DNA from 3 places in the Bacillus sp. ISL-35 genome. Region 3 is predicted to be linked to each of the others. Evidence: a T-box and tRNA genes for the amino acid it is inferred to sense, from the RefSeq annotation. Region 3 holds a T-box; the other regions hold tRNA genes.
The links. The T-box of region 3 lies ahead of argS (arginine--tRNA ligase). A T-box ahead of a tRNA ligase gene usually reads a tRNA of that ligase, here a tRNA-Arg.

Region 1 (10,738 bases), on a different contig from region 3:
AAAACGACCAGTGGCAGCGAGTCCATCATCGCATCGGCAATGCCAGTGATGATGTTGGTCGCGCCAGGACCAGAAGTTGCGATGACCACACCCGGTTTCCCGCTGATCCGCGCATATCCTTCCGCCGCATGGATTCCTCCCTGTTCATGTCTTGGCAGCACATGAAGAATCTTAGAATCATAGATTTTGTCGTAGATCGGGAGGACAGCTCCTCCTGGGTAGCCGAAAATGACTTCGACGTTTTCCTTTTCCAGAGCCTTAAGCAGCAAATCTGCACCGCTCACTTCACTCGTTTTAGCCTTTGTTTCCTTCAAGGCAGCTTCCATTTATCGAACCTCCCATACTTGAATTCACTGTATTTTTTCAAAATAAAAAAGCCCATCCATCTCCATATGCCTAAGGTTGCCCAGGCAAAGGGATGGAAAAGGCTTTATCTCCTTGTTCCACGGTACCACCCTTCTTCACGCATAACGCGTGCGCTCGTGATTTTGATAACAAGTGCGATGCACTCGACCAGTTTTACTAGTTTCCTTTCAAACTGGTGCTCCAGGGTGAGTTCATTCAATACGGCATCACCGGCTTCCAGCTAACCCGGCTCTCTGTGCATGCTGATTGCATTGAATTACTTGTCCCTGTCTTCGCTTTATCTATATTCAATTAGACTCAGATAGTAATGTTGCGTTTGCAAGATTAATCAACAATTTTATTTAACTTACTTGATGGGCTTCCTCCTGATAGACCTGGATGCCATCGGCTACAACACTTGCCCTGAATTCCTTCAGGATGTTTTGGGTATGCTCGCCTGGCACCCCATCACCGATGACTCTTCCATCCACTTTGACAACGGCGATCACTTCTGCAGCAGTTCCGGTAAGGAACACTTCGTCTGCCGTGTAAACATCATGGCGGGTAAATGGTTCTTCCTTCACCTCGTACCCTAGTTTTGCGGCGATTTCAAGCACCGCGCTCCTTGTGATTCCTTCAAGCGCTCCCACATACCCTGGCGGTGTAAGGAAAGTGTTTCCTCTCACGATAAAAATATTATCCGCAGAGCCTTCGGCAACATAGCCCTGGTCGTTCAGCATCAAAGCCTCGCTCACATTCGCCAGATGCGCCTCAATTTTTACGAGGACATTATTTAAATAATTCAGTGATTTCACTTTAGGACTTAATACATCAGGCCGGTTTCTTCTTGTCGCTACGGTGACAATCTCAAGTCCGCGCTCATACAATTCCTTCGGGAAAATGGCGAGCGGCTCTACGATGATGACGACATTCGCATTCGGGCACTTATAGGGATCCAATCCCAGATCACCAACACCCCGTGACACGACAACCCGGATATAGGCATCTCTTAATTGGTTCCGTCCTACTGTCTCTACTATAAGATCAGTGAACTCCTCTTTAGAGTGTGGCATATTCAGCATGATGGATTTAGCTGACCGGTAAAGACGGTCCATATGTTCTTCCATCCTGAAAATATTGCCGCTGTATACCCGTATCCCTTCAAAAATACCGTCTCCGTATAAAAATCCATGATCATATACCGAAATCTTAGCATTTTCCTTGGTGACGAATTCACCGTTTAAGTAGATCCACTGCTCGGGCACAACACAACACTCCTTTAATGAATAGACGCTTTAAATGAATAAAATTAAGTTTAAAAAAAATACAATTTTACACAATGGGTTGTTGCAAAAACTGCATTGGTGAAACTTGTATTTTTTATATTTGAGGATTATCTTACGCCCATTTATCAGCCTCGTCAACACCCTTTTTCTAAATTATTTGATAATTTTGATTTGTTAACCAATTTGTATACGCTTACATTGTTGATATATTCACATTTATAAATTTTTAATTTTTTTTCGATTTGAGACTCTAGAAATATAAAAAAAACTCACCTTCATGAAGGTGAGTTAAGATATGTAGTTTAAATGGCGTCCCAGGAGAGATTCGAACTCCCGACCGTACGCTTAGAAGGCGTATGCTCTATCCAACTGAGCTACTGGGACATGGTTGTTTTTTAAAGACAAGATTTATTATATTAGGCAAATAACGAAATGTCAATAAGAAACCGAAACTTTTTTCCGAGGGGAAAGATCGCCCCCCCCTCAGAAAACTATTATAGTAGTATCAGCCTTTTTTGTGAAGTGAAAACTCCTGCCTTAAGTCGGACAACTCTCCGTTACCATAGTCAAAGATCTTCAATATGGCTTTATCCTTATCCAGCTCGAGGATTGCATAGGTCTTTTCATTTCGGCCGCGCGGAAGCCTGATGCTCCCCGGGTTGATGAAAAGCACATCATCGACCATTTCAGCACCGAGGAAATGCGAATGCCCAAAACAAACAATGTCTGCCTGCACTTCTTTTGCCTTATAGTACAGGTTCACGAGGGTGGATTTCACTGAGTATAAATGCCCGTGTGTCACAAGGATTTTCAGGCCGTTTAAGTCGTGGACTTCATCATCAGGATAATTCCCGTAAAAATCGCAATTGCCTTTGACTGACCTGAAATTCACAATGGCAGGGTCATTCTCGGAAAGCTCCGAATCACCGCAGTGAATCATCAGGTCCACATCTTTCCCATGCTGTCTCTCGATTCCTTCCAGCATTTCTGTTGACCCATGGCTGTCACTGACAATCAGCACTTTAGTCATAACGTTTACTCCCGCTCCTTAAGAACTTCATCCAGTTTCCTGATGGCATTGGCACGGTGGCTAATGCTGTTCTTTTCCGCAGATGTCAATTCTGCCATGGCTTTTCCTTCTTTTTCGACGAAAAAAATCGGGTCATAGCCAAATCCATTGGTGCCCCTCCGTTCACGAAGGATTCTTCCTTCGCATGTACCGAAAACTGTCAAAGTTTCCTTGCCAGGCTCTGCCATCGCCAATGCACAGCAAAATCTGGCAGTCCGTTCGTTTTCTGGCACATTTTGAAGTTCATCGAGAACTTTGTCGATGTTTGCTTCGTCATTCTTTTTGATTCCCGCATATCGTGCCGAATAGACACCAGGGCGACCATCCAGGACGTCAATTTCAAGTCCAGAATCATCTGCGATCACCCTGACTCCGAGCACCCTGGCAATTGTCTCGGCCTTCAGGACAGCATTCTCCTCGAAAGTCGAACCTGTCTCTTCGACATCCTCAAGCTCCGGGTAGTCAAGCAGTGTTTTCACAGTGAGCCCTTTAGGCGAAAAAAGCTTTTCGAATTCCTTTGCTTTCCCCTGATTTTTTGTTGCGATAATCACTGATTCCATTTTAAGATCTCCCCTAGCGCTTTTTTGCTCCCTCGATCTTTGCTGCCAATTCCTCACCGAGTGCAGCTTTCTGCAATTCGAATAATTCCGTGATTCCTTCCTGTGCAGCTTTCAACAGTTCCTGCAGCTGACTATAGGAAAAAGTAGCTTCCTCCCCTGTTCCCTGCAATTCAACGAATTCTCCATTGCCCGTCATAACCACATTCATGTCGACATGGGCAGCCGAATCCTCCACATAATTCAGGTCCACAACCACTTCTCCGTCTTTCAAAACACCAACGCTTGTTGCTGCCAGTAAATCATTTACCGGGAAGGCAGACAGCTTCTTTTGCTTACTCAGCTTCTCAAGAGCTTGTGCCATGGCAATAAATGCTCCTGTAATCGATGCTGTCCGTGTGCCTCCATCTGCCTGGATGACATCACAGTCAATCCAGACCGTCCGCTCGCCAATGGCCTCGAGATTCACGACTGCGCGCAATGCCCTGCCAATCAAACGCTGGATTTCCATTGTTCTTCCAGAGATTTTCCCTTTTGCAGCCTCACGGATATTCCTTTGCTCTGTCGCTCTAGGCAGCATGGAATACTCAGCGGTAATCCATCCTTTTCCCTCGCCGCGCATGAAAGGCGGTACCCGATCCTCAATGCTCGCGGTGCAGATTACTTTCGTATCTCCTACAGAAATCAGCACGGAGCCTTCAGGGTGTTTTAAATAATCAGTTTCTATATGTATTGGTCTTAATTGTAAAGGTTCTCGCCCATCGTATCGCATTAAAAGCCCTCCTTAGCATGATTAGGCAATTTGCCTGTACCACAATAAATAAGAGGCAGGAAAAACGCCTGCCTCTTTGAATGTCTTTAATTAGTATATCAAAATTTTGTTATTAAAAACTACCTGTGTTTACTTTTTCAGGTCTGGTGACTGGCTCAGCCAGTTTCTCGCCCTTTTCTGACACCACATCTGCCTTTCCATTGACTGTCAGTGCTACACTCTTGACACCTTCCTGTTCTGTCAGTGACAGTACAAGTGAATTCAGCAGATGTTCGGAAATCATTTTTTCTTCCAGGCTTCCGAAAATCGATTCGTTGAAGTTCAATGTTACCTTGCCATCTTCAATCTTCGGCTCATCAAGCAGCTTAACACCGGACTCGAAATCAGACAGCAGATTCGAAGCATAGGCAGGACCCTCGACAAGCTCGTTGACAACGGCAGTGATGTTATCTTTCTGGTCATTGCTGACACGCTTGGTTACAGGAACATAGTAGTACGCGCCTTCCTCACCGCCAATATAATAAACGGTCACAGCTTTCGTATTTGTGATATCCACAACATCTGAATTGTCGACATTAATGCCATCCGCACGGCTCAATTCTCCTCCGATCGGAGTTCCATTCACAGGCATCGCTTCGAGCGGCGTGCCATTCATCTGGAGCTTCACCTCATCGACGGAATCAAATTGTGTAAGCGTCCAGGTCACAGCCTGAAGGATTCTTTTCTCATCCTCTTTTTTATAGGTTGCGAATTCTTTTGAAAAATCAACCGTTGCTGTCCCGTCCTTGATGTTCACTGTCATTTGCGTGTCAGCCGGAAGGACGGCCCTGAAGCCATTAGGGAGCATTTGCTCGACAGGACCATTCGCCACTAAGTATTCCAATGCCTGCTTTGCGACACTCTCTGTTTTCGGAAGTTCCATCGTCTGCGAGACGACATACCCATTTTTATCTATCAGGTACAGTTCTGTCTGGATGGATGTCTCCACCGCTTCTTTACTATTCTCTTTTGTTTCTGTCGTAACATTTTCATCAAGCGCCTCCCCATTCTCCATGAGAGTCACATCCTGAGGCGGGTCGATCTTCTTCTTCTCCTCGCCACCGAAAAGCCCACAGCCTGACAGGAATACCGTAGTTGCCAATGTAGCAGCTGTAACGACCACAGCCTTTTTATTTTTTGACATATAAATCCCTCCAAAGACAGTTTGTACTATCATGTATACGAGCCTTTCGATATTTTAGACCGTCTTTGGGAAGATTTTTATGGAATGGCAGTTTAATTTGTAAACAAAAAAAACCTCCATCTCTGGAGGCCTCTATTTCATCCTAATTTGATTTTTTCTGCATTCTCGATCGGCCTTTCGAGCCACTGTGACGCGATTGCAGTAAAGATCGTCCTGGATCCTGTCATGTAAAAGGAATGCTCAGGCAGCTCGTCCCGGTCTGCAAACATATCGTTGTGGCCGAGGATCGTACTCACTTCGCGTGCTGTTTCCTCTCCCGAACTGATGACCTTCACTTCAGGTCCCATAACTTCTTTGATGAGCGGCTCAAGCAAAGGGTAGTGGGTACAGCCAAGGATCAATGTATCAAGTCCCTGTCCCTGCAATGGTTTCAGCGTTTCAGTCACGACTTTCTTCGCAACACGGCCATCAAATTCCCCGCTTTCCACAAGCGGCACGAATTTTGGGCAGGATAGTGCTTCTACAGAAGTCTTTCGGTTGATCGATTTCAGAGCATGCTCGTACGCACGGCTTTTAACCGTGCCTTCTGTTCCGATAATCCCGATTTTGTAATTATCCGTTACCTTGATGGCTGTCCTTGCGCCCGGCTGGATGACACCCAGTACCGGAATGGATAGCTCTTCCCTGATTTCTTCCAGAACCACCGCGGTCGCTGTATTGCACGCGATGACTAGCATTTTAATATTCTTCTCAAGCAGGAATCGGGTCATTTGCCAGGTGAATCTCTTCACTTCCTCAACAGGTCTTGGTCCATAGGGACAACGGGCCGTATCTCCGACATAGATGATCTGTTCGTAAGGCAGCTGCCTCATGACTTCCTTGGCTACGGTTAACCCGCCTACTCCTGAATCAATGATTCCGATTGGTCGATTCAAAAAACTCGCCTCATTCTCCACGCATTTCTTGATGTAATTTTGCCAGGCCTTCCTTAAGCGATACGATTTCGTTACCGGAGAAATCCTTCAATACCTCCTGAAGGTACAGCTGGCGTTTCTTGATTACTTCATCGATGATCCTTTCACCTTCGTCGAGAAGATGGATGCGGACTACACGCCTGTCATTCGGGTCCTTTACCCTTACAACCAGCTGATTCTTTTCCATCCTGTCAACAAGGTCCGTCGTCGTGCTGCAGGCGAGGAACATCTTGTTCGACAATTCCCCGATCGTCATATCACCGTCTTCAAACAGCCATTGCAGGGCAATGAATTGGGGCGGTGTAATCGTGTAATTGCTGAGGATCTCCCGGCCCTTCTGCTTAATAATTCCTGATATGTACCTAAGATCCTTTTCAATATCAGCTACCGTCTCCAGCCCTTGATTTTGTTCTACCCCTTCAAGTTTCATCCGTAACAACTCCTAAAAAAATCTATTTCTATTATCCATAAAACTTGGTATCCAAGCCGAGATGATTTTTACTATTGCCCTTATTTTCTACCTTTTTCGAGCAAATTTCAAGAAAGAATTCCGATACCGCCTGTTTTTACCCCTATAAACATCTTAACCGGCCCACCACATACGGTGGGCCGGTCATGATTAAAGTTCTAGCTCTCCCATTCGCAGGAGCTCTACAACAGCTTGGGAACGCCCCTTTACACCAAGCTTTTGCATGGCGTTTGAAATATGGTTCCGAACTGTTTTTTCGCTGATAAATAATTCACTAGCGATCTCTTTTGTTGTTTTGTCTTGTACTAACAGTTCGAAAACTTCTCTTTCGCGTTTAGTGAGTAATGGCTTGTGAGTATATTCATTTTCCTTCAAGTATTGTAACCCTCCTTGCCTTCGCCAGCTGTGAACTGCGGGGTGGGTATAAATTTAGTCAAAATATCATATGTGAAGGAAAGTAGTGGAGTGACAATATTTAAGGGACTTCAGGCCAATTTTTATAATTAGGCTGAAATCCAGGTCCATTTTGGTTTTCAAACGCCTTATTTCATTGATATGCCAGGCGCTGGCAACAGACTTAAATCATGCAAATAAGTAGTTAAACTTTAAGAACACCCATTATTGAACGGTGGATTTTTTGCTTTTTAAAAATAGCTCCCTCATTTCTTCTGTCCAGGGTTCACCCTTGCCTGTCTTCTTGGAAATCTGGACAATCGTCCCCCTGCCAGTAAGGCAAATCGAACCATCGGCTTTCTTTGCCATATAATGAAGGTCTACCGAGGAATTGCCGATCGAGTTGGCTTTGACGAAAATCCTTAGGTCCTCGTCAAAAAAGATCTGGCTTAAAAAATCGCATTGCAGATCTGCGACAACCGGGATTGTTTTGTTTTCCGGCTTTACCCAATCCTGCATGAATCCCTGACTCTTGAAATATTCGATCCTCGCCTGTTCAAAATATGTAAACGGAACAGTGTTATTTAAATGTCCGAACATATCTGTTTCAGAAAAGCGCACTTTCACCTGGTAAAAAAAATCAAATTCCTTTTCCCAGCTGACTATCTCGTCAATGTATTCCATCTTCTTCATGTTGAAACCTCCCGTAAACTGAATGAACATTCATTCTTTTCTTTATTATAAGTATTTTTATGGAGTTTGGAAATAAAAAGAGATAAGAAAAACGAAAAGGAAGGATTGAGAGTCCCAATCCTTCCTTTTCATTAGCTTGCGCTTTTATATCCGCAAGCCTTCGCTTTTTTATCGTGTCCCAAGTGTTTTCCGTTATTGTCCTTCACCTTGCTTTTAACAGGGTTTCCACTTTGCTTCGGACACTGATTTTGCCCAAAATCAATTTGTACTAATACTGGATCATGGTCGCTTGCACGTCCATGCTCTTCCATATACAAAGAATTGATATTGACAATATCAACTTCACTGCTGTCAGCAAGATGGTTGGATACGAGAATATGATCCAGCACCTGGGAATTCCCTTGATAATTGTAGGTGAACCTCTCTCCAGCAGGCAATGTTTCAATCATGTTTGTTAATTGACCGTTTTCAAGCGCCTCAATCGGATTGGAATATTCGAAGTCATTCAAATCGCCAAGTACTACGATATTTGCGTCAGGATCTTGAGAGTGTATGCCTGCCACAAATTCATTCAGCAATCTGGCAATCTCGATTCTTTTCACTTCACTATCTAGTACCGGCGGCTGCGTTTTGCCGAATATTGGGTCATCTCCACCTTTGGAGTTAAAATGGTTGGCAATGACAACCACATCCTCCCCATTGAACTTAAACTCTGCAGCCAGTGGTTTTCTTGTGTCTTCAAAAATAGGATTCTGCGGATCGATTCTTCCAGGATTCAAAGTCAAGTCCCCATTCTCATAGGCAACTGCTTCTGTCGAAGTGCCTTTAGGGGCCTCTTTTAATTGCACTCGTTCCGGGTTATATAAGTATCCGACACGTATATTTCCGCCTGGCGCTCCTCCGTCCTGATTGTAGTCAGGAGCAATATCCGTCCATTTGTATACCGGCCCGCCCTGTGCCGCGATTTCATCGATCAAAGTCTGGTAACTCTGGGATGCATCTGCGGAACCGCTGGCTGTCTGGCCATCATTATCCTGAACTTCTACCAGTCCGATGATATCAGGCGAGTTCAGATTATGAATCATTGAATCAGCAATTCTCTTAGTCTTTGCTGCATTAGTTTCAGCGGAGAAGTTTTCAATATTATAGCTGGCAATTGTCAGGTGATCTTCTCCCGCTTTCAACTCCGTATAATCTTCAAGCAATTCTGCTTCATTTAAAGCAGGAAGTGTATCTTGGTCGACCAATACCTTGAAATTAGAGAAGCTATAACTTACAACCCCCGTGACCAGTCCGTCAAAACGGTCTCCTGCCTTTGCGACAAAGTCTCGATCGATGAGCAGGAACAATCTTTCAGGATTGCTGCTTTCCTTCGTCAGCAAAATGCCGCCTTGAGGGCTGTATACCTTCCCTTCAACCTGATTGGCGATGACGGGTACCTCTCCATATTTCTGAGGGCCGATTACCTGGGGACTTTCAACCCCGACTCTCATGCCTTCAAGGCTTTCATAAAAATCGATTCCATCTTCTTCTGGGTCGAAAACACCAAATTGATCATTGTCGATAATTTTGGTTGGCGGCATTCTGTCCTGGCCAATGATGACCGGCTCGGGCAGTTCCGTGCCTGAAGCAAGCTTTGTTACCGTTGTTCCATTGATTTCAGTCATTGCCAGGTCCGTTTGCAGCTTATCTCCATATCCATCAAGAACCCATTCCTTCACAAGTCCATCCACTTCAACCAAATCACCCACAGCAAGACCATGAGATTTTTTGTAAACGTAGATTGCTTCAGATGTATTAGGGTTCCCGTCACCTTCTGGTTCCTGCATAAAGAAAGCACTGTTGCCATCAATTTTTGTCACAACACCTGTCACACCGGCAACATTCTGGTCCTTATATGGAGAGACATGACCTTCTCCCTGAATATCATGGATTTTCAAATCAGTCACAGCTGGTGGCTCAGACTCTCCTGGATCACCAGGATTCCCGCCGCTTCCGTCAGCAAATTGCATCGCTGTCGGCGACTTCAGGCCAGGTACTGTGAAATAATCTTCGAGAGAGCCTGTAACCTGAACTTTTTTACCGATTAGATCAGGATTTGACATTAAGCCAAATTCAGCTCTGAATTCAGCTTTAATCTGTACTGGCAGGATCTTTGATGCCTCTTTTTCATCAGGGCTGTCTGCGAGCGCAAAGTTGTAATCATCTTTGAAAGGGGCTTCAAAATCATATGAATTCGTGCCTGTAGTATGGGCAACTATGTATCCTTCAACCGTTCCGTTACCGCTATTATTTTCTATCGCCTGCTGAACAGTCAGTATCCCTTCTGCAGATGTACCTGTAAAGGGCAAACCGATACTTATCACCAAAATAACAGCTGTCAGCAATGAAAAGAGTTTCTGTCGAATCTTCCCCACATATTTTCCTCCTCGGATTTTTATTAGACATATAAGGCTTTGTCAGAAGGAATATAACATGGATAAATCCGCTATACCATGAAGCCATTGTAAATTATGTCTAAATTTTGAAAAATGAATCAATAGTACGAAACCGCTTTTCATTTATAGAGTTACCATATTCCCAATTTAAAAACCGGCCAGGACTTTTGGTCCTGACCGGTTTTTGCTAGATTAATTGCCTTCCGATATTCTCTTGGCATAGATTATATACCGATCCGGAGCATCACCCACATAACTGAATGGGTAGCATGTTGTCAGCACGAGTTCTTCTTCAGAATTCTGGAGGGTAATGATGCTGGTATCGTCTGCGCTGACTATTTTTGTGCCGACGATTTCGTATGAGTAATCTCCGTATGGCATTTTCAACGTCAAATGATCTCCCAATTTCAAATCCCCTGCTTTTCGGAAAACAGTATCACGATGTCCTGAAAGCACGATTTGTCCGTTTTCATCAGGATAAAAAGAGTCTTTATAATGGCCGACTCCCTTTTCAAGATCATCCGAATCCGTTCCCTCTACTATCGGCAGTTCCGCTTCA
Region 2 (10,738 bases), on a different contig from region 3:
CAAAAAAATCACCTTTTTTAAACCCTCGATCGCATTTTATTGGCGAAAAACAAAATATATCGACCACATTCTGAAATATATCAGCGAATTTCTGATTTTATCGACCACATTCTGAAATATATCAGCGGATTTCTGATTTTATCGACCACATTCAGAGCTATATCGACCAACTTCCATCATATATCGACCACATCAATAGAGCACCCATAAACTCCCCACCCACAATTTCACTACCACACCTTCTCGAACCCTCTGTCCGTATGTTATACTACATTAGTTAAAGTTGCTTCGATAAAACACTGTATGTGTATTCTTATACAAACCACTAGGCTTAATGGATATAGTTTTATTAAAAGGTTCAATCGATATAGTATTACTACAATATAAATGGAGGATCACATGGGAAAAGACTCTAAAGCAACGAAGCAAAAAGGCCAATTGCTGTCTTTCGTTCCTACTGGTGAGTACTATTTCACCAAAGGGGTCAAGGCTTTCCACAGGCGGGATCTGAAGAAGGCTGAGAAGTATTTCGAGCGTGCGATGCATCTTGAGCCGGGCGAGCCGATGATTGTTTGCCAGCTGGCGATCGTGCAGTCGGAATTGGGTGATTATCAGCAATCTAACCGTCTTTTGCACTTGGTCCTCGAAGATCTGGATGAAAACATGGCGGAGTGCCATTACTTCCTGGCGAATAACTACGCTCATATGGGTTTGTTCCGCGATGCGTTCAGGCATGCGAATTTATACCTGGAAGTGAATGAAGATGGCGAGTTCGCGGAGGATGCGAACGATCTTCTGGAGCTTCTGACGATGGAAGCGGAAGAAATGGATGAGGATTATTATGAAGAGGATGATCTGATCGTCAAGCAGGAGGAAGCGCGCAATCACCTTGAATCTGGGGAGTTTCCGCGGGCGATCGAGATTTTTCAGGAGGTCATCGAGGAGTATCCGGAATACTGGTCGGCATACAATAACCTGGCGCTGGCGTATTTTTACCTTGGGGAAACGGTCAAGGCCCGTGACATCCTGAATGATGTACTCGAGCAGAATCCAGGGAACCTGCATGCGCTCTGCAATGCGCTTGTATTCGCGCATTACCAGGGGCAAGAGAAGGAAGGCCAGGATCTTAAGGATTCGCTTGAAAAAATCCATCCGATCCACGTTGAGCACCAGTTCAAGCTCGGTGCCACGTTCGCGCTTGTCGGCGAGTACGAACTAGCTTACCGCTGGCTGAAGAAGCTGCAAAAGTCAGGTTTTGAAGGCGACGGTGCCTTTTATTACTGGCTGGCGCATTCGTCTTATTTTACCGGCAGAGAAAATACCGCACGGACAGCCTGGAAAAAGGTTCTCGAGTTCAATCCTGAAAAAGATGGAATGGAGCCATGGGCAGATAAGCCGGGCGTGAAGTTCGAAGCGCAGGTTTCGGCGATTCTGAACCAGTTGAACAGCGATTATCCGGAGGAACGCCTTTTTGCGTTATTTCTCACATCTGTATCCGCGAAAAAGAAAGAAATTCTCGCAGCAGATACTTCAACGGATAAAATGACGGAGATGGAAAAATCATATTTTGCCTATGTAACCTCCGGCAAGCTGAGCAGCAAGGAAGAAGAAGTAAAGGGTGCTCATGAAACGGCGAAGCTATTGTACGACCACCACCAGCCAATTGGCAAAAATGAAGCCGGCGTCTACATCATGTGGTTTTCGGTATTCGAGCAGGCGGCAAAGGCAGGCTACGATTTTAAAAACAAGAAAGCATGGGCGGCAGCTGTCGATTATCTCTGGGATAAGCTGAGGAATATCAGCACGACGAAAGCGGCAGTCGCGAAAAAATACGGATTATCCGTATCCACGCTGTCCAAATACATCAATTTGGCTAGTGAGTTTCTTCATGAAGAAGACAGCATCTAAAGGGTAAACTGAGTCTGCAAATTGCAGGCAAAGTTTATCCTTTTTTTCTTTTAAAAGGATACAATCAAGGGTATATGATACTATATATGTCAATTCCGTGAACTTAAGCATATTTTTGGACTATGCAGCACTTGTTTTATAGGATATGTTTATGCAGGAAATACTATTTCCGAATGGATGACGGAAATTAGCGGATTAAGATATACAAAGGAGTTGTACACCATGTCAGAAGAGAAAATTTATGACGTCATTATCATCGGTGCCGGACCGGCAGGGATGACGGCTGCTGTTTATACTTCACGCGCGAACTTGTCGACGCTGATGCTTGAGCGCGGCGTGCCGGGCGGCCAGATGGCTAATACGGAAGAGGTTGAAAACTATCCAGGATTTGACCATATTCTTGGGCCAGAACTTTCTACAAAGATGTTTGACCACGCGAAAAAATTCGGTGCAGAATATGCTTACGGTGATGTAAAAGAAGTCATCGACGGCAAAGAATATAAAACCATCAAGGCTGGCAACAAGGAATACAAAGCCCGCTCCATCATTATTTCCGCTGGTGCGGAGTACAAGAAGATTGGCGTTCCTGGCGAGCAGGAGCTTGGCGGCCGTGGCGTTTCCTACTGTGCGGTTTGTGACGGCGCATTCTTTAAAAACAGAGAACTCGTTGTCGTCGGCGGCGGAGACTCCGCAGTTGAAGAGGGTGTTTACCTGACTCGCTTTGCTTCAAAAGTGACGATCGTTCACCGTCGTGACGAGCTTCGTGCGCAAAAAATCCTTCAGGATCGAGCATTCGCGAATGAAAAAATTGATTTCATTTGGAACCATACAGTCAAGCAAATCAATGATAAAGACGGCAAAGTTGGCAGCGTGACGCTTGTATCCACACAAGATGGCTCTGAACAGGAGTTTCCTGCTGATGGCGTATTCATCTACATCGGAATGGTTCCATTGACTAAGCCGTTCGAAAGCCTTGGCATCACAAACAGCAACGGCTATATCGAAACGAATGAACAGATGGAAACGAAAGTCCCTGGCATTTTCGCAGCTGGCGACATCCGTGAAAAAACGCTGCGCCAAATCGTGACGGCTACAGGCGACGGAAGTATCGCTGCGCAAAACGCCCAGCATTATGTTGAGGAATTGATCGAGGAATTGAAAGCAAACGCTTAATAGACAAATGACAAGCCCGCCGCTATGATTTGGCGGGCTATTATTTTACTTCTAAATGGTAAAAACATCACATCGCGGCATAAATTAACAAAAAGTAATTATTTATTAATTCTTCTGTAACAGTAGTGAAACAATCATGGGGTATTATAGGAGTAGAAATTGACCCCCTTTTAAAAATATAATCCTTTGACGGCACAGGTTATCCTGTGCTCTTTTTTTATACATAAAAATGAAACAGGCCTTTGCAAGCGAATATAACACTTTTGATATTGGGAAATTTTTTGCGGCTAATTGTCATTATGCTTCTTAAAAACTATTCCACTTTATAAAAAGAACTTTTCTTGTCAAAAATATCATCTTTCTATTCATTGTGGGTAAAAACTAAAAATAGTATAATGGAAAGAATAAAAAGTCCGGCAAATGACGAAAGACTGTTTCACGGGAAATTTTGCTAAAAGGCTTATATGTCCGGAATCCATTAAACTGAGAAACAAGTTTAAGATGTGCAGACATACCGCCCTTTTGCGGTGGTACTTTGCTTGCGCTTATAGATGAAGAGGTGGATTTGATGCAGCGCGTCACGAACTGTGTTTTGGTGAAAGATAATAAGATTTTGCTGTTGCAGAAGCCGCGCCGGAATTGGTGGGTGGCCCCAGGCGGCAAGATGGAACCGGGTGAGACTGTCAAGGATTCCTGTATCAGGGAATTCCGTGAAGAAACAGGGATTTACCTGCGTAATCCTCAAATCAAAGGGATTTTCACATTCGTTATCAAAGAAGATGATCAGGTGGTTTCCGAGTGGATGATGTTCACTTTTTATGCCACTGAGGCAGATGGGATCAATCTCGATGTATCAGAGGAAGGCACCATCTCCTGGCACGAGCTCGATGAGATCAAGGACCTGCCAATGGCAGCGGGAGATTATCATATTCTCGAATATATGATTCATGGACAAGGAATCATCTATGGCAACTTTACTTATACACCGGACTTCGAGCTGATCAGCTACAGGCTCGATCCGAATTGATACGAAAAAATGGCTGTTTTCGTAGTAGCGACTGTCTTTCAACGAAAAAGCCTTAATAACTAATTTCAGGGGGAAGAGAAATGAGTACCGGTTCAACTACTGATACCCAGCTCGTCATCATAACAGGTATGTCTGGCGCGGGGAAAACGGTCGCAATCCAGAGCTTTGAGGACCTTGGCTTTTTCTGCGTCGACAATCTGCCGCCGACCTTGCTGCCGAAATTCCTTGAGTTGATGAAGGAGTCTGGCACTAAGATGAATAAGGTGGCATTGGTCATGGATTTGCGTGGACGCGAATTTTTTGACTCTCTGTTCAAGGCGCTTGATGAACTGGCGGAAACTTCATGGGTGACGCCGCAGGTCCTGTTCCTTGACGCAGATGACTCTACACTCGTCCGCCGTTATAAAGAAACGAGACGTTCGCATCCGCTTGCTCCATCAGGCTTGCCGCTTGAAGGCATCCAGCTTGAACGCGAGCTACTGGAAGAACTGAAGGGCAGAGCACAGCTTATTTATAAAACAACAGGCATGAAACCAAAGGACCTCCGCGAAAAGATCCTTGAGGAATTCTCGGTGAACAAGAAGACGATTTTTACCGTGAATGTGATGTCCTTTGGGTTCAAGCATGGAATACCGATCGATGCCGACCTCGTTTTCGATGTCCGCTTCTTGCCGAATCCGCACTATATTGATCATATGCGTCCAAAAACTGGTCTTGATGAAGATGTGTCGACATACGTTTTAAAATGGAACGAAACTTCCAAGTTCCTTGAAAAGGTGACAGACCTTTTGAGTTTCATGCTTCCGCATTATAAGCGGGAAGGCAAGGCGCAGCTCATCATCGCCATCGGCTGCACGGGAGGCCAGCATCGTTCCGTTGCTCTTGCTGAACATATCGCCAAATATTTCGAGAAAGACTATCATACCCGCGTGACACACCGTGATATCGATAAAAGGAAGGGACTTACGACATGATGACAGATGGACTGCCAAGAATCGTCATCATCGGAGGCGGAACAGGCCTCCCAGTCCTGCTCCGGGGCTTGAAGAAGCATCCGGTCGACATCACTGCGATTGTCACAGTGGCTGATGATGGCGGAAGTTCGGGCCGCCTGCGTGAAGATATGCAGATTCCTCCTCCAGGCGATATCAGGAATGTCCTTGCTGCCCTTTCGGATGTGGAGCCGTTGATCGAGGAAATGTTCCAGCATCGTTTCAACACATCCAATGAGTTATCGGGACACTCGCTAGGCAACCTGATCCTTGCGGCGATGACGTCGATTACCGGCAATTTCGTCCATGCGATCCAGGAGATGAGCAAGGTGCTGAATGTGCGCGGAAAAGTCCTGCCGGCAGCAAACAGGAGTGTCATGCTGAATGCGGTAATGGAGGATAACAGCATTGTCAGGGGCGAATCGAAAATTCCTTACTCGGGTAAAAGAATCAAACGGGTTTTCCTGAATCCTGAAGGCGTTAAGCCGTTGCCTGAGACGCTCCAGGCGATCAGGGAGGCGGATTTGATCGTCATCGGACCAGGCAGCTTATATACAAGTATCCTGCCAAACCTGCTCGTGAAAAAGCTTGGCAAAGAAGTGTGCAAAGCGAAGGCACGCAAGGTGTATATCTGCAATCTGATGACCCAGGCAGGAGAGACGCATGATTTTGCTGCAAGTGACCATATAAAAGCGATCTATGATCATATGGATTGTGCTTTTATCGATACAATTTTGGTAAACAGTGAGACCATCCCTCCGGATGTCGAACTTCGCTACAAGGAAGAGCTTGCCCAGCCTGTCGTTTTTGATCTGGACCGGCTGAATTCTTTAGGCGTCGAGGTCGTCCAGGATGAAATCGCAGAGCTTGATGGCAATGTCATCAGGCATGATACAAAAAAAGTTTCAGAAATTTTATATTCTATGATAATAGATGAAACCAAAAAGAGGTATAACGCGTAAATATAGGATGCAAGCGTTTGTCTCGAGAAAAAGGTTTAAAAAAGATAGCTGCTGCGCTTGCGTGAACAAGGGCGCAGCACCATATAACCAGGGGGTGAAGAGGTGTCGTTCGCTTCGGAAACAAAAAAAGAACTCACGAATATTGACGTGAAGGGCTGCTGCGCCAATGCGGAACTGTCCGCTTTGATCCGGATGAATGGTTCCCTTTCCTTCTCTAATCGCAAACTCATCGTAGACGTACAGACTGAAAATGCCGCGATTGCCAGGCGAATCTATACCCTGATCAAGAAAAGCTATCAGGTACAGGTGGAGCTTTTGGTACGAAAGAAGATGCGGCTGAAAAAAAATAATGTTTATATTGTCCGCCTGAAGGAATCAGCCAGAGAAATTCTGGAGGATTTAAAGATTTTAGGAGAAGGCTTTGAAATTAACCATGAAATTTCACATGAATTAGTGAAAAAGAAATGTTGTAAGCGTTCTTATTTAAGAGGGGCTTTCCTTGCAGGAGGATCGGTGAATAACCCGGAAACATCCTCCTATCATCTTGAGATTGCCTCGATGTACCAGCAGCATAATGATTCATTATGTGAGTTGATGAACACCTTCGGACTGAACAGCAAAACGCTGGAACGGAAAAAAGGCTTCATCACCTATCTGAAAGAGGCGGAAAAAATCACCGAGTTTTTGAACATCGTCGGTGCGCACAATGCATTGCTGAGATTCGAAGATATCCGGATTGTCAGGGATATGAGGAACTCGGTCAACCGTCTTGTGAATTGTGAAACGGCTAACTTGAATAAAACGATCGGCGCCGCATTAAGGCAGGTGGAGAATATCCGATTTATAAGGGATACAGTCGGCCTGCAAATTTTACCGGAGAAGCTGAGGGAGATTGCCCAGCTTCGTGTCGATTACCAGGATGTCACCCTCAAAGAGCTGGGCGAAATGGTCAGCGGGGGAAGTATCAGCAAATCAGGAATCAATCACCGGCTGCGAAAAATTGATGAGATAGCAGATAAACTGCGTGCCGGGCAAACCATAAATAAATAGGGCTAGAGGAGGAAAAGCAATGGTTGAAAAACAAGTGGAAGTCAAATTGAAAACTGGGCTGCAAGCTCGCCCTGCCGCATTATTCGTGCAGGAAGCAAACAGGTTCTCATCCGATATTTTTCTAGAAAAGGATGGGAAAAAAGTAAACGCGAAGAGCATCATGGGCCTAATGAGCCTTGCTGTAAGTGCCGGCGCATCAGTGAACCTGATCGCCGATGGAAATGATGAAGAAGAAGCCGTGGCGAAACTGGCTGAATACATCCAGAACGAGAATTAAGTAACAAGGTTTCTGATAAGAACACAAAAAACTCGCTCCCGTTAAAGAGCGAGTTTTTATTTCGATTATTTATCCTTCTTTTCTTCCAATACATTACGAGTGATGATCTGGTCAACAAGACCGTATTCCTTCGCACGCTCAGCTGTCATGAAGTTGTCGCGGTCAGTATCTTTCGCGATGACTTCAAGCGGCTGGCCAGTACGCTCGGAAAGAATTCCATTTAGCTTTTCACGAAGGAAAAGGATACGCTTCGCAGCGATTTCAATTTCAGTCGCCTGTCCCTGTGCACCGCCAAGTGGCTGATGGATCATGACTTCCGCGTTTGGAAGTGCATAACGCTTGCCTTTCGTTCCGGCAGCCAGAAGGAATGCACCCATGGATGCAGCCATACCGATACAGATTGTCTGTACATCCGGCTTGATGAACTGCATAGTATCGTAGATTGCCATACCGGCAGTGATGCTGCCGCCCGGGCTATTGATGTAGATGGAAATGTCTTTTTCCGGATTTTCAGCTTCCAGGAAAAGCAGCTGGGCTACGATTGAGTTGGCAACATTGTCATCAATGCCGCTTCCCAGCATAATGATGCGATCCTTTAAAAGGCGGGAATAAATGTCATATGCCCTTTCGCCCCGATTCGTTTGTTCAATAACTGTAGGAATCAAGTTCATGTTTGTTTTCCTCCTTTAACGTAAGATCATTTCACCGCTTTAAGAAAAAGGCATTACAGCCCTTTTTTAAAGCAAATGACTGCCCTTAAATAGACAGATTGCAGGCTGGCATAAACTGGTTCGTTTGCCAGAACACCTATGTAGTTTAATGATACACGCATGGTCAATAAAGGTCAAACGAATCGCTTTTAAAGCCTGCATAAACTGTTCGACAATATATATATTCCAATTTACTGTACCGTATCCATCTTACCCAAGATTGTCATTTTTAAACAAAGCGCTGGCATTGCTGACAAAAAATCATCCTTGCAAACCGTGAAAACTTATCCTATAATAGGTAAGCGTAACGCCAACTTCCAAACATGCCCTCGTGGTGCAACGGATAGCACGTAAGATTCCGGTTCTTGAGATGTGGGTTCGATTCCTGCCGAGGGCGTTACCAAAATGCTTCTGCGCTTTTTGCGCGGAGGCATTTTTTGCTTTATAGGAAATTACTAAATCTGAATGAGGTTCTTGCGCTTTTTTTTCGTATGGATACCATGCCAAATTCTTTCCATACACCAAAGCTTGTTTATCATGTAAAATGAGGGCAGGGGTGATCTTAGATGGATTTGAAAGCTGGATTGTTTCAAAAACAGACGTTGAAATTGGCAATGACTCAGGAGCTGACCCAGGCAATTGCGCTCTTGCAGTATTCAGCGCAGGAGCTTGCGGCGTTTCTTGAAGCTAAATCGATGGAAAACCCCCTGCTGCAAGTAGACTTTAAAAATATTACTCATTTTGATTCGAATATGGATCGTAAGAGGAAGACGACAAAAAGGACGTTCGAACGGGACCAGAAGAATTTGATTGAACAAATTGGTTCTGGCGAGAGCGAAACGCTTGAAGAATACCTTCATGCCCAGCTGAATTCCTTAAAAGCATCACCTGAAGAGAAATTGATTTTACCAGTGTTGATTGAAAACATAGATGAAAACGGTTACCTGAAGATGGGTCGCGATGATCTTGCAAAAAGGTTTGGTGTGGATGAAGAAATCATTGATTCCGCCTATTTCAAGCTGCAATCATTGGATCCCGCCGGTATTGCGGCCGGAGACCTTCAGGAGTGCCTGCTGCTCCAGCTTACAAGGCAGAAGCGGACACCAGCCAATCAGCTGGCCATCACGATCATCCGTGACCACTTCCTTCTCTTCGCGGAAAAAAAGTGGAAAGCACTCGCGAAAATACTAAATATAGAATTGAAGGATATCCAGAAGGTCCATGACGAGATCCAGAAGCTTAACCCAAAACCAGGATCTTCTTTTCAGCGTGGAAAGCCGGCCTATATTGTTCCCGATGTAGTGGTGAAGCGTGTAGGAGAAGATCTTTCCGTAAGTGTATATGATGCCTTGATTCCGAAAGTCTCTTTTAACGATGGCTATTACCGGCAGTTATCACAGCATAAGGATCAGGAAGTCAATAAATTCCTCCAGGAAAAGCAGGGGGATTACCAGTGGATCCGCCGCAGCCTCGAACAACGAAAGGAAACACTTATGAAGGTGTCGATGAAAATCATCGAAAAACAGCCGGACTTTTTCCTGATAGGTCCTTCCCATCTGTACCCGATGACGATGAGGGAGGTGGCGGATGAGCTGGAAATCCACGAATCAACCGTCAGCCGGACTGTACGTGAAAAATACATGCAGACACCATGCGGAACCTATGAATTGAAATCATTCTTTACAAGTGGGGTGGCCACCACCGAGAACGACCAGGCCTCATCGCAAACTGTAAAGGCGGCAATCGAGAACTATATAAAGGAAGAAGATAAACGAAAGCCGATTTCCGACCAGGCTATTGTTGAAATGCTCAAGGATCGTGAAGGGATGGTCGTCTCGCGGAGAACGGTCGCGAAGTACCGTGACCAGCTGGGGATTCCATCCTCATCGAAACGGAAGCGGTTTGATTAGATTTTATTTGTTTGTTTGGTAAAATGGATGATATTTCCGTTATGCAATAAAGGGCCTTAATTTGCGAATAAACTTCTTTTTTGCGAATAAAGCCTCTGACCTTGCGAATAAAACCATCTGTTTGCGATTAAACCCCATTCCAATCATTAAAAGGAGCCAAAAATGAAAAAAACAGTCAAACTATACTCTCGTCCGCGCTGCCACTTATGCGAAAACGCGCGCGAGACTCTCGAAGAACTCCAGCAAAACTGGAATTTTACAATAGATGAGATCAATATCGACCTTGATGACGAGCTTGTTGAGAAGTATGGGATTATGATTCCGGTTATCGAATTGGACGGGGAAGAGCTTCAATACGGAATCATTAACAAAAAGTTCATAAGTGAAGCGTTTTCACGAAAAAAGCTTGAGTTTATTGGTTGATTAAGGTTTTCACTCCTGTTAGAATGAAATCTGTAGCAGGGGTGATTTTTTTTACCGCAAGTGGGACATAATATGTCTTGGCGGGACATTTGACGTCCATCACTTACAAAGGAGAATATCAACATGGACTTATCGCTCATTGATATTCAAAAAAGAATATTGCCCGATTTATTGCAAGTTATGCAAAAACGATACCTCATCCTCCAATACATAAACGTGATGCAGCCTGTTGGCAGGAGAAACCTTTCGGTCAGCCTGAATTTGACTGAACGGGTTTTGCGTTCTGAGGTAGAGTTTTTGAAAGAC
Region 3 (10,738 bases):
AAATCATTAAACTCACTAGAAATCCACTTTGCATTTGTAAAGAAGAATTTAATTGGATTATACGCTATGTAAGAAGTGCTTTACAAATTAAAAGCAGTATTTATATGATTAAATAGGCTTTAAGCATTAAGAAAAAAATAAATTAAAAAACCTCCTAAAAAGGAGGTTTCAATCACTAAACAAACGGGTATAAGTTAAAAAGTAGTTTTTGCACCAAGATATCGAGGTTTCCAGTATGAGTTATTCATATCACTGATTTCGACTCCTCTGGAGGATCCTGCATGAATAAATTGGCCGTTTCCTAGATAGATACCAGCATGAGATGGACCTGCTTTATAAGTTTCAAAGAATACTAGGTCTCCTGCACGTGGTGAAGAAACAGACTTGGTTGCATCCCAAATGGAGGCAACAGTTCTTGGGATAGAGATACCTGCCTTATTATAAACATAGTTCAGGTAACCAGAACAGTCAAAACCAGATGGAGTGCTGCCAGCCCAAACATACGGAACTCCAATGTATTTTTTTGCTTCAGCAATCAATGAACTCACCTGTGAAGCTGAGCTATATGATGCTACTACAGGTGTAGATGCTGTTGAGACCTTTGTAGCAACTGGCGTTGAAGTTGCCACTGATAATTTTAGTACCTGTCCAGGGAAAATAAGGTACGATTTAAGATTGTTGATAGAAATCAACTGCGAAAGCGATACATTATGGCGAGCAGCAATAGATGATAAATTATCACCGCTGCGGACTGTGTATGTGCTTGATGTACTTGCAGGTGCAACAGAAGCTGGTGCAGCCGAAGATCCTGAAACCTTCAATTTTTGACCAGGATAAATGACATCAGAAGTTAGTCCATTCAGGGATTTTAGTCCATTGATAGACATTCCGTATGATTTTGAAATTCCCCATAAAGTATCGCCCGATTTCACGATATAGCCATCGACAGTTGTGCTTGTTGCAGCAGTGGTTGAGTGACTATGAGGAGCCAGGACTGAAAGTTTTTGATTTACATAGATTGTAGAACCTGATAGGTTATTCCATTTTTGAATATCATTAATTGCAACATTATATGTGTTAGAAAGCTTCCATAAAGAATCACCAGATTGAACTGTGTGTAATTTTTCATGTGCACTTGCAGATCCATTGAACGATGTAAATAAAAATCCGGCTGTTGCAGCCACCGTCAGAATTTGTTTTTTCATGTTGAGCAACTCCCTTTGATTTCGATTACAAATTAATAGTAGAGTTTCCCAAACTAGTTTTGAATCTATAAATTTTGGTTTACAAGGAATTGTTTTCCTTTGGTAAATAATTCGTTTTCTTTCCAGAATACCTCCTAATCCTTTTAATTACAGGGATTTCAGCCTGTTTTTTCCACTGAAATTTCATCTTTTGTAATAAAATTGCAACATAAGCTTAACTTTGTTGTAATTTAATTACCCTATGTAACTATTCCTATTAAGATTGTATTACAAGGGAAGAAAGAACTAATAACATGTCAAAATGGTGAATTTTTCACATTAGCTCATAATCATTGTTAGGCAATTTATTATTGATCCGAGAATACCTGCGCAGCCAAAAGCCCACTGTGGAATCACACAGTGGGCTTTTCTTTTATTTCATGTTAGAGATTCCGTTTGATTAATTGTTCCGCCATCTGGTCAACCTGCTGGCTGTTTCCTTCTTGCTTTGCGGCTGAAGCAATTTGACTGATTAACTGACTGCTTTCCGGGTTTGTCGCAGCATGGTAACCAGAATTAGTGTTTGTTGTTTGGGAATCCGTCATGCCTGAAGTAATTTCTTTTGCGAATTCCGTTAATCCCGCTGAAACCGGCCGATTGAATGAATTTCCTGTGCTTGTATTCTGAAAAAGCTGCTTCATTCCATCTCCCATTCGATTCCTGAAAGCAAATGCAGCAGCTGCACTTGCCACAACACCCATGATGGAAAACGTCATGGAGCGAGATTTCTTGCGTTTGTATCCGAACATCTTCATCAGATTTTGAGGTATATTCGATTTCATTAACGCAGACATCCATGCAGATCTATTCATCGGCAGCACCCCTTTATGAATTAGAGGAGAAACATCCCCTCCACTCTTTAGTATTAGGTTCTAGTCATTCAATATACCGGTAAAAGTTTTACAGTGACGTCCGTTTACTCATTAAGGAATGGCTTCAATTTCTGTATAGCCTGCTGCAGCTTATTAGCGTTTTTACTGTACATTTGTTTCACTCCAGAAGACTCTGTCCCGAGAGCAAATAATTCTAAATCTGCCTGGCATTTATTCATCATCGCGAGCAATAGTTTCCTCGGCTGCGGAGCTGGAATCTCAAACTGATCATCATAAGTATCAATGGTGAGCTTTCCGAATGAATCCACCTGTCCCAAAAATACATTATCAACCGTTACACCTAAGTTTGCTAATTCTATATCCAGCCACCCTCTGTTCTTGCCTGCAGAAGCTAATGAATCGTTCAGTATATTTCCATCCATGATTACGGTATACGGTTCTTTCTCTGGAGCCACTGTCAGATTCAAATCTTTCGCCGTAAGAGGCTGCAGTTCTTTTTTTAACAAGACACTCAGGTCCCCTTTTGGTTCCAGAACTGCAAATTCGACATCTGCTGTTTTAAAAACATTTTTCTGGCGCAATAAAGAGTTCAATTCATCGATGGTATATTTTTCTTTCTTAAGATTTTCTTCAAGGACTTTCCCATCTTTAATTAACACTGTTGCTTTTCCTTCAAATACATCCCTGAACTTTTTGCTCTTAACGCCAATGACGTCATGAAAATATGTAAACGCACCAAATATCATAATCGCTAATACACCATGGAAGAAATTCCCGTCAAGTCCCATGATGACTTCCGCGGCAATACTACCTATTGTAATTCCTGAAATATATTCGAAGAATGACAACTCGGAAAGCTGTTTTTTCCCGCCTATCTTGGTAATTGCGTACAAGGTGATTGCAAACAATATGGATGAGACAAGAATATGTGTAATATCATTCATTGCTTCACCTTCTAGTTTTTATATTGGGGTTCTTCTATCTCTACCTGGATTTTCCGTTTTTCTAAATCTGTCTTGATTTCCGTGATGACAAGCATGGTTTCATGGAAAACCCTGCTTGCTTCCGGAATCGTTGAGTTTAAGGCCATTGCAGACAGTTGCGCTTCTATCCCTTTTATCGTCGATAAAACTTGATTCACATTCGAACCTACTGTCATTTATCATCACCTCTTTGATGCAGAAGAGGGCGGGTTGCCCTGCCCTCCCTGATTACTGCTTATATTGTGGTTCCTCTTGTTCAATTTCCTGCAGGCGAGGCTGAAGGCTGTCAATTACTGCTTGTGTCTGTTGTGCTGCAGTTTGATAAATCTGTTTTGCCTGCTGATTTTCTGTACCGAGTGCAAAAGTCTCCAAACTAGCCTGGGCACTTTTCAAACCTGCCATTGTTTGTTTAACCTGAGCTCCAACTGTCATCCTATCCCCTGCTTTCTGAAATAATATTGGTACTGTTTTAGTATTGCTACTATGGATTGAATTATTCTCTGCTATATTCTTTTTCATTGATCCCTGCTTCAGACTATTTTATGCAAAAAAAAATAGCCATTTCGGCTGATATAACAATATTTCTCCATGACTATTCCTCATTCACTTGTATCCTCGTATTGTAAAGTGCGTAGCCAACTTCCCATTTGGCCCGGATTTCCATTGCATAATCACCCGAAGAAACTTTCAATTGAGCAAGATCCAATGGTAATCCATCCAGGCTTTTATATGCGAGTCCTCCTGTTTCCATATCCCATAAATAGCATGTCACAGAAACGGGTGAATGCTCAAACTGCATGTTAATGCTGTCATTACGACCGACCTTAATCGGAGGAGTTTCTCTTACAAATAATGCAGGATCGGTATTGGCATCTGCCGCTGCTGCCCTCCCCCATTTTCTCAATGAATAGGTTGCAGCTTTGACCTCCACCGTTTGTTTGTCTACAATCATTTCTAAATCAGGAGGAGTTGGTCTATAGCTTTTATATGTATTCCAGCCAACGATTACGGCTAACAATAATAAAGCTGAGATTCCCAATAGAATTGTTTTCACCAAACTCCCCCATTTCAAAAAGTTATGAATCTTTACCTCTAATTAATTAGACGGCTATGCGGAGAAGTAAGTTTCAAATTTTCAGTTTTTTTCGAAACTAATATTGAGGGGCTTCAATGGTTCATTTTTCGCATAAACCTTTTGTCGTTATTATGTAACATTCCTTACATGAAAATTTTCCCGCCTACTTTATAATATATGAATAAATGATGAAAAGTAGGTGATTAAAGTGCCTGAAACAGGACATAACCTTTCCACTGGCAGCCATCCAGCTGCAATTGATTTTAACATAAACCCTTATATTGTTATTTGGGAAGTGACCAGGGCCTGCCAGTTAAAATGTATCCACTGCCGGGCTGATGCACAAAACAGGCCTGACCCAATGGAATTAAGCCCTGAGGAAGGACTGAGGCTAATCGATCAAATCCATGAAATGGGCAACCCCATGCTTGTGTTTACAGGTGGAGACTGTATGATGCGAGAAGATCTTTTTGAGCTTGCTGAATATGCGGTGAAGAAAGGCATGCGTGTGTCGATGACACCAAGCGCTACAGATAATGTAACAAAAGATAAAATGCTTAGAGCTAAGGAAGTTGGATTATCCAGATGGGCTTTCAGCCTGGACGGACCTATTCCGGAAGTACATGATCATTTTCGAGGAACTCCTGGTTCATTCAATCTGACAATCGAAAAAGTTAAATACCTAAATGAATTAAAAATGCCATTGCAGCTTAACACAGTCATCTCACGGTATAATTATGAGTACCTTGAACAAATGGCTGAACTGATGAAAGAACTCAAAGTTGTGATGTGGTACATATTTCTTTTGGTCCCTACCGGCCGAGGCCAGCTGGATGCCTGTCTGACACCTGCAGAACATGAAAAAGTGTTCCGCTGGCTGTATGAATTAAGCAAGACTGCTCCATATGATATTAAAACGACGGCAGCTCAGCATTACCGCCGTGTGGTTTTCCAACAAAAAGCCAGGGAACATAGCGTGAACAAGGATGTAATCCGGTATGAAGACACATTAACGAAAGATATGGCTTCAGTCATCGATGGCCTGAAACGTGCCCCAAAAGGTGTCAATGATGGCAATGGATTTGTTTTCATCTCTCACACAGGAGATGTAATGCCATCCGGATTGCTTCCTTTAGTTGGCGGAAATGTGCGTGAAAAGCCGTTGGCGGACATTTACCGCAACTCTCCAATCTTTAAGGACCTGCGTAATCCCGATCAATACAAAGGAAAATGCGGTGTTTGCGAATTCCGCTATGTCTGCGGAGGGTCCCGTTCAAGAACCTATGCAATCACAGGCGACTACATGGGCAGCGAGCCATTCTGTGTCTATATCCCGGAGGCAATGCGCAAAACAAAATCGCCGATATCATGCCGATAGCCCCTGTTCAAGGAGCTTTCTTTATTTAGTGTTCGGTTCTAATTCAAATCTAGAATCCTTCTTTGGACAATATTGAACCTTTTATGACATCACCTTTTACTGTGACATAAAGCACGGAAAACAATACCATCCAAGTTTTACAATAAAGTTAACGAAAGGATGGTGCAAATATGACAATCAAGATTGATCAAGAAGCATTTAAATGGTTTGAAAGAGAATTCGACACACCAAAACCGTTTCACATCCGCCTTTATCCTCAATATGCCGGGTTTGGCGACAAGAATAAAGGCTACAGCCTGGCATTTTCGCTAGAAGCTCCAGCCATTGCCGCAGAACAGCAGGAAATTGACGGAATTACATTTTATGTAGAGTCCAATGACACCTGGTTCTTTAATCAGACAGATGTAGAAATAAAGTACAGCGATACTGCCGGTGAAATATTTACAAAATACCTTGAGCATCATTAAACACACTCTATAAATAGCAGCAATCCTTGCATAAAGAATGAAGTTGAGCTCCCGGCAGGGCCAGGAGCTCTTATTACATTTCTTTTGGAGCCTTGATTCCTAAAAGTCTAAGGCCTTCTTCAAGAACAACGCTGACTGCACTCACCAAAGCCAGGCGTGCATCTTTTTCCTCATTTTCTTGCAGAATCCGTACTTCTCCATAATATTTATTGAAAGCCTGGGCGAGATTCAGCACATATTTTGCGATTTGCGATGGATCATTTTTGTCGAAAGCTCTTATAACCGTTTCAGGAAAAGCCATAAGTTCGGTGACAACGGGCCATTCAGCATTACCTTCAAGCTTGATTTCCACATCGGTTACTGAGCTTGCTGCCTTTCTTAATATGGTTTTGGCCCTGGCATTTGTATATTGCACATATGGACCTGTTTCTCCTTCTACCTTCAACATTTCCTCCAGGGAAAAATCAATATCATTCATTCTAAAATTCTTCAGGTCGTGAAAAATGATTGCTCCTGTACCCACCAGATCAGCTGTTTCTTCCTTATCTTCGAGTAGTGGATTTTTTTCCTCGATATTCTTTTTTGCCAGCTCAATCGAATTTCTAAGGACATCCTCCAGTAAAACAACTTTCCCTTTGCGCGTCGACATTTTTTTGCCATCTTTCAGCATCATTCCAAAAGGGACATGGATGATCCTATCCGCCCACTCAAAATCCATTTTTGCGAGCACAGCTTTTAGCTGTTTAAAATGAAGACTTTGCTCATTTCCCACAACGTATAAAGATGTGACAAATGTATGCTGATCATATCGATACTTGGCCGCGGCCAAATCCCGGGTCGCATACAATGTAGCGCCATCTGACTTCTTAATCAGGCATGGAGGCAGGGCAGCATCTTCCAATTGAACGACCATAGCCCCGTCCGATTCCACAAGCAGTTCTTTTTCGGCTAAAAGTTCTACGATGGGCTCCATTTTATCATTATAAAATGCTTCCCCAGCGTATGAATCAAACTCAATACCCAGCAGATCATAAATCTTTTTGAACTCTTTCAATGATTCTTCCTTGAACCATTTCCATAGTTCGAGAGCCTCTACATCCCCATTTTCAAGGCGCCTGAACCAATTTCGGCCTTCTTGTTCGAGTTCAGGGTTGATTTCTGCGGCTTCATGAAACTTAATGTAAAGGGCAAGAAGCTCCTTTATCGGACTCTCTTTCACTTTCTGTTCACTGCCCCATAGCTTATAGGCAGTAATCAGTTTGCCAAATTGTGTCCCCCAGTCTCCCAGATGGTTTATTTTAATCGTCCTGAAGCCACACTTTTCATAAATTAACGAAAGGGAATTTCCTATAACGGTTGAACGCAAATGCCCCATGGAAAAGGGTTTGGCAATATTAGGAGAGGAAAAATCAATAGTCACGATCTGTTGACGTCCACAATTACGGTCTCCGTAATGGTTTTTCTTTTCTGTAATTTCATGGAGGATTTCAGCAGCTGCTTTTGATTTATTCAAAAAAGCATTCACATATCCGCCAACTGCTTCAAAACGGTCAAAGTCAGATTCATTTCTGGACTGCAACTTATGGCTGATGTCCTTGGCAATCTCTACAGGAGACTTTCTCAGGATTTTTGCCATCTGGAAGCAAGGAAAGGCCAAATCTCCTTGTTGAAGGAATTTCGGTTTTTCGATCAAACGTTCAATATCGTTCAAAGAAAGTATTCCATTGAATTCTTGGGCGAGTAATTCAGAATATTTTTTGCCGTATTTCATAGTAGACCCACCTTTTTAAAAAATAAAAAAACTCCCGCCTCTAAAAAGAGACGAGAGCTTAATCCCGCGGTACCACTCTAATTGTTCCTGAAAAAGAACCTGCTTTCATTGATAACGGAGTTCGTTCCGGCCAACCCTACTGGTTTTCAGGGAGGCATCTCAAAAGTGCGCTTCATTACCCTGTTGCACCAGGCTTTCACCGACCCTGGCTCGCTAATGCAAAGAAGGATAACTACTCTCTTTCTCATCGATTAGATATTTTTACCATTATAAACAACAACTTTAATCATTTGCAATCATTTTTTTACCGCTAATACTGTATTAAATTCCTGGGTTGAACAATTGTTATCATTAAAGGTTTCAATATAATTTCCATCGGTATAGTCTCCTATAACCTTCCGCCAAAAACTCCTCGCTGGTTCATTCTTCTCTACCTGAAGGACACTCCATCTGCCCGGGAATTGATCAAAAAGTCTTAATGCCGCAATTCTGCCAAACCCTCTTCTGTAAAATTTCCTCATGATAAAAAATTCCAGGATGACATTAGACTCTCCGCTTTCAACCATGGCAAATCCAGCATTTTCACCTTCATGAATGATGAAGAAAGCATGGAGAATCGGGTCGGTCCAATATGGTTTCAAATCAAACGGTGCAAAACTTCCGTTCTCTTCAAGTTTGATTTCCTGAAATACTGTAAACTCGTAAATATAGAATTGAATCAGATTTTGGAGGATCGCCTCATCCTCCTGTTTCACACGTACCAAATCGATCACAAGGATTCCCCTTTTTAAAACTGAATTTTTACATATAATTATTCGTTAAAATAAGAGGAAATCCCTTTTTTCTTTACCCGCTTTCCTTTTTACTCCTCTCTGCCAGGATAAGTGTATTGATAGGTAAGCTCCTTCACATCTCTTGTTATCTTAACTATTACCATGCCATCAGCAGACTCAAAAATAAAGGATGAACCTTCTCCTCCAGTCTGCTTCCAAACATCTGTTGCCTGTATCTTAGCAAGATAATCCTTCATGTTTCGGTCCGTACCTCGGTCCCATATATATTTTTCAGTGTCCCCATTGATTTCTGCCGGCTGTAACCCTACTGGATAAGGAAGATTTCCATAGCCATGTGTAACATATAGCGGCTTTTCGTGATGATAAGGGGCTGGATTTTTGAGTCTAAGTGACCCAATAATCTGAAATATATCTGCATATTCAAGCTTTGGATAATCAAAGCTCAAATATAATGTTTCATTGCCCGCTTCCACAAAGAAGTGATACCGGAGGCTGACATCCATCATTTTTACATGTTCAATATATAATTTTGTCGGATAGGGAAAATTCTGAAGTTCATCTTCAACATTCATTGCTTTAGAACTAAGGATTTCTTTCTTTTTACCATCATTCACGAATTCGGCAAAACCAACCTTTTCAGATTCTCCTTTTTTATAAAAATCATAGCCCTCCTGACTTCTTTCACTGTATACAGTATCTAAATCCCAAGTCAGAATGAACTTCTTGACAGCCTGTGAATGACCTGCTCTGTCTTCACGTTGATCATATTTTTGAACTTGAAACAACAAGCCAGCAGATAAAAGCAGGAATAGCGACGTTAACACCACGTTTTTCAAGTCAAAAATTCTTTGCTTCTTTTTTTGTGCTTTACTATTTCGAATGGATGACCTTAAATGCATCCTCATTCGGTCCCTTTCGCTTTCACTTGGTGTTAGCTTTTTTAGCAATTCCCATTGTTCCTCAGAAAATTTGCTCATTATGTCCGCCTCCTTCCCCTATATCCTTTTTTCTTAGTGCCGCAAGTCCTCTCGATAGTGTTTTCCTGATTTTTGATTCCGAACAGCCCAGGATTTCGGCAACTTCTTTAGTGGAACATTCCTCGATTTTTTTCAGAGTGATCACAAGCCGGTAGTCAGGCTTAAGCTGTTGAATTGCTTTCAGGCTCCTTTCTACCATATCCCGGTTTTCTATATATTGTTCGATGTTTAGAGGTGATGCTATGTCTTGCCCCTCAGAAAATAACGTGAAAATCCTTCTTCTTTTCCGCCTGCGTATTTCATCCAATACGAGGTGCTTTGCAATGCTAAAAAGCCAGGTCTTTACACTCGCCCTCTTTTCAAATTTCTCAAAGGAAGTATAAGCACGCAGAAATGTATCATGAACCAGGTCCTCACAGGATTGGCGATCCCCCAGCATATAATAGATAAAACGGTAAATATCCTTATAATACAATTCATACCATTCCATGACTTTTTGTTCTTTTAAGTTATCACTAATTTTCCCCACCTCATTTTCCCCTATCTAAAAGATAGGTCGAAGAAGAATCAATAATGTGACACTTTTCCTCCTCTTTTTTCCATTATAAAGTAAAATGGGCCCTTATCTTATTAAGATAGTGGCCCATTTTTTAATCTTCTTCTATATTCCATGTATGTTCAAATTGTATGCTGCCTTTTAATGTTTGGGAAACCGGACATCCTCTTTCGAAAACATTCAACGCCCTTTCGGCTGCTTCCCTTTTACCTGCTGGAATCTTAAGCATATAATGACAACTGATCTTCGTTATTTTCAATACTCCTTCAGGTGCTTCAATCGTACCTTGCACCTGCGCCTTTACTTTATCGGGTGAAGTTGGTATTTTACGCGCCTCCAGCGCGCCTGATAGAGTGCCGACCAGTCAGCCGCCGGCAGCAGCAACAATATGGTCCAGGGTTGAAGGGTATTCCACTTCTGGATTGACACCATAGAATTGTTTTACTCCCCCATGAACACCGAATAACAAAGGTTCTTGAAAACCATCGATGTATGCTTGTTTAATTTTATTGGAAATATCCTTTTGAATTACCGTTATTTTTGTTAAGGCAATTGGTTCGGACAATGAAACGATCCCTCCTTTTTTAGTTACTATCACCATAATGGAAAGGGTATTATTTTTCAAATAAAATCCTTCTCATAAAATAGGCTGCCCTTATT

Region 1: it encodes a tRNA-Arg, which carries the amino acid that the T-box ahead of argS (arginine--tRNA ligase) is inferred to sense. The anticodon was not compared.
Region 2: it encodes a tRNA-Arg, which carries the amino acid that the T-box ahead of argS (arginine--tRNA ligase) is inferred to sense. The anticodon was not compared.

Annotation. Positions count from the first base shown of each region.
Region 1 covers NZ_JAGGQK010000028.1:25,972-36,709, forward strand. The annotation lists gene ilvB (acetolactate synthase large subunit) at 1-326, opposite strand, end outside; T-box leader at 412-648, opposite strand; gene ilvE (branched-chain-amino-acid transaminase) at 708-1,610, opposite strand; tRNA gene J7E38_RS23185 (tRNA-Arg) at 1,939-2,015, opposite strand; gene J7E38_RS23190 (metallophosphoesterase) at 2,137-2,661, opposite strand; gene J7E38_RS23195 (XTP/dITP diphosphatase) at 2,667-3,260, opposite strand; gene rph (ribonuclease PH) at 3,274-4,029, opposite strand; gene J7E38_RS23205 (GerMN domain-containing protein) at 4,142-5,212, opposite strand; gene racE (glutamate racemase) at 5,350-6,147, opposite strand; gene J7E38_RS23215 (MarR family winged helix-turn-helix transcriptional regulator) at 6,158-6,616, opposite strand; gene gerE (spore germination transcription factor GerE) at 6,806-7,030, opposite strand; gene J7E38_RS23225 (acyl-CoA thioesterase) at 7,274-7,741, opposite strand; gene J7E38_RS23230 (DUF6359 domain-containing protein) at 7,873-10,158, opposite strand; gene J7E38_RS23235 (class D sortase) at 10,372-10,738, opposite strand, start outside.
Region 2 covers NZ_JAGGQK010000004.1:412,669-423,406, forward strand. The annotation lists gene J7E38_RS07970 (tetratricopeptide repeat protein) at 400-1,908, shown strand; gene trxB (thioredoxin-disulfide reductase) at 2,131-3,081, shown strand; gene J7E38_RS07980 (NUDIX hydrolase) at 3,650-4,108, shown strand; gene rapZ (RNase adapter RapZ) at 4,189-5,082, shown strand; gene J7E38_RS07990 (gluconeogenesis factor YvcK family protein) at 5,079-6,062, shown strand; gene whiA (DNA-binding protein WhiA) at 6,165-7,112, shown strand; gene J7E38_RS08000 (HPr family phosphocarrier protein) at 7,132-7,389, shown strand; gene clpP (ATP-dependent Clp endopeptidase proteolytic subunit ClpP) at 7,455-8,060, opposite strand; tRNA gene J7E38_RS08010 (tRNA-Arg) at 8,425-8,496, shown strand; gene rpoN (RNA polymerase factor sigma-54) at 8,666-10,009, shown strand; gene J7E38_RS08020 (glutaredoxin family protein) at 10,172-10,432, shown strand; gene J7E38_RS08025 (sugar-binding transcriptional regulator) at 10,556-10,738, shown strand, end outside.
Region 3 covers NZ_JAGGQK010000014.1:236,644-247,381, forward strand. The annotation lists gene J7E38_RS18855 (C40 family peptidase) at 195-1,205, opposite strand; gene J7E38_RS18860 (hypothetical protein) at 1,628-2,056, opposite strand; gene J7E38_RS18865 (DUF421 domain-containing protein) at 2,161-3,021, opposite strand; gene J7E38_RS18870 (DUF1657 domain-containing protein) at 3,033-3,236, opposite strand; gene J7E38_RS18875 (DUF1657 domain-containing protein) at 3,289-3,492, opposite strand; gene J7E38_RS18880 (hypothetical protein) at 3,653-4,114, opposite strand; gene J7E38_RS18885 (TIGR04053 family radical SAM/SPASM domain-containing protein) at 4,344-5,513, shown strand; gene J7E38_RS18890 (HesB/YadR/YfhF family protein) at 5,684-5,980, shown strand; gene argS (arginine--tRNA ligase) at 6,054-7,751, opposite strand; T-box leader at 7,795-8,008, opposite strand; gene J7E38_RS18900 (GNAT family N-acetyltransferase) at 8,048-8,524, opposite strand; gene J7E38_RS18905 (hypothetical protein) at 8,614-9,522, opposite strand; gene J7E38_RS18910 (RNA polymerase sigma factor) at 9,506-10,051, opposite strand; gene J7E38_RS24380 (OsmC family protein) at 10,173-10,442, opposite strand; gene J7E38_RS18920 (hypothetical protein) at 10,443-10,703, opposite strand.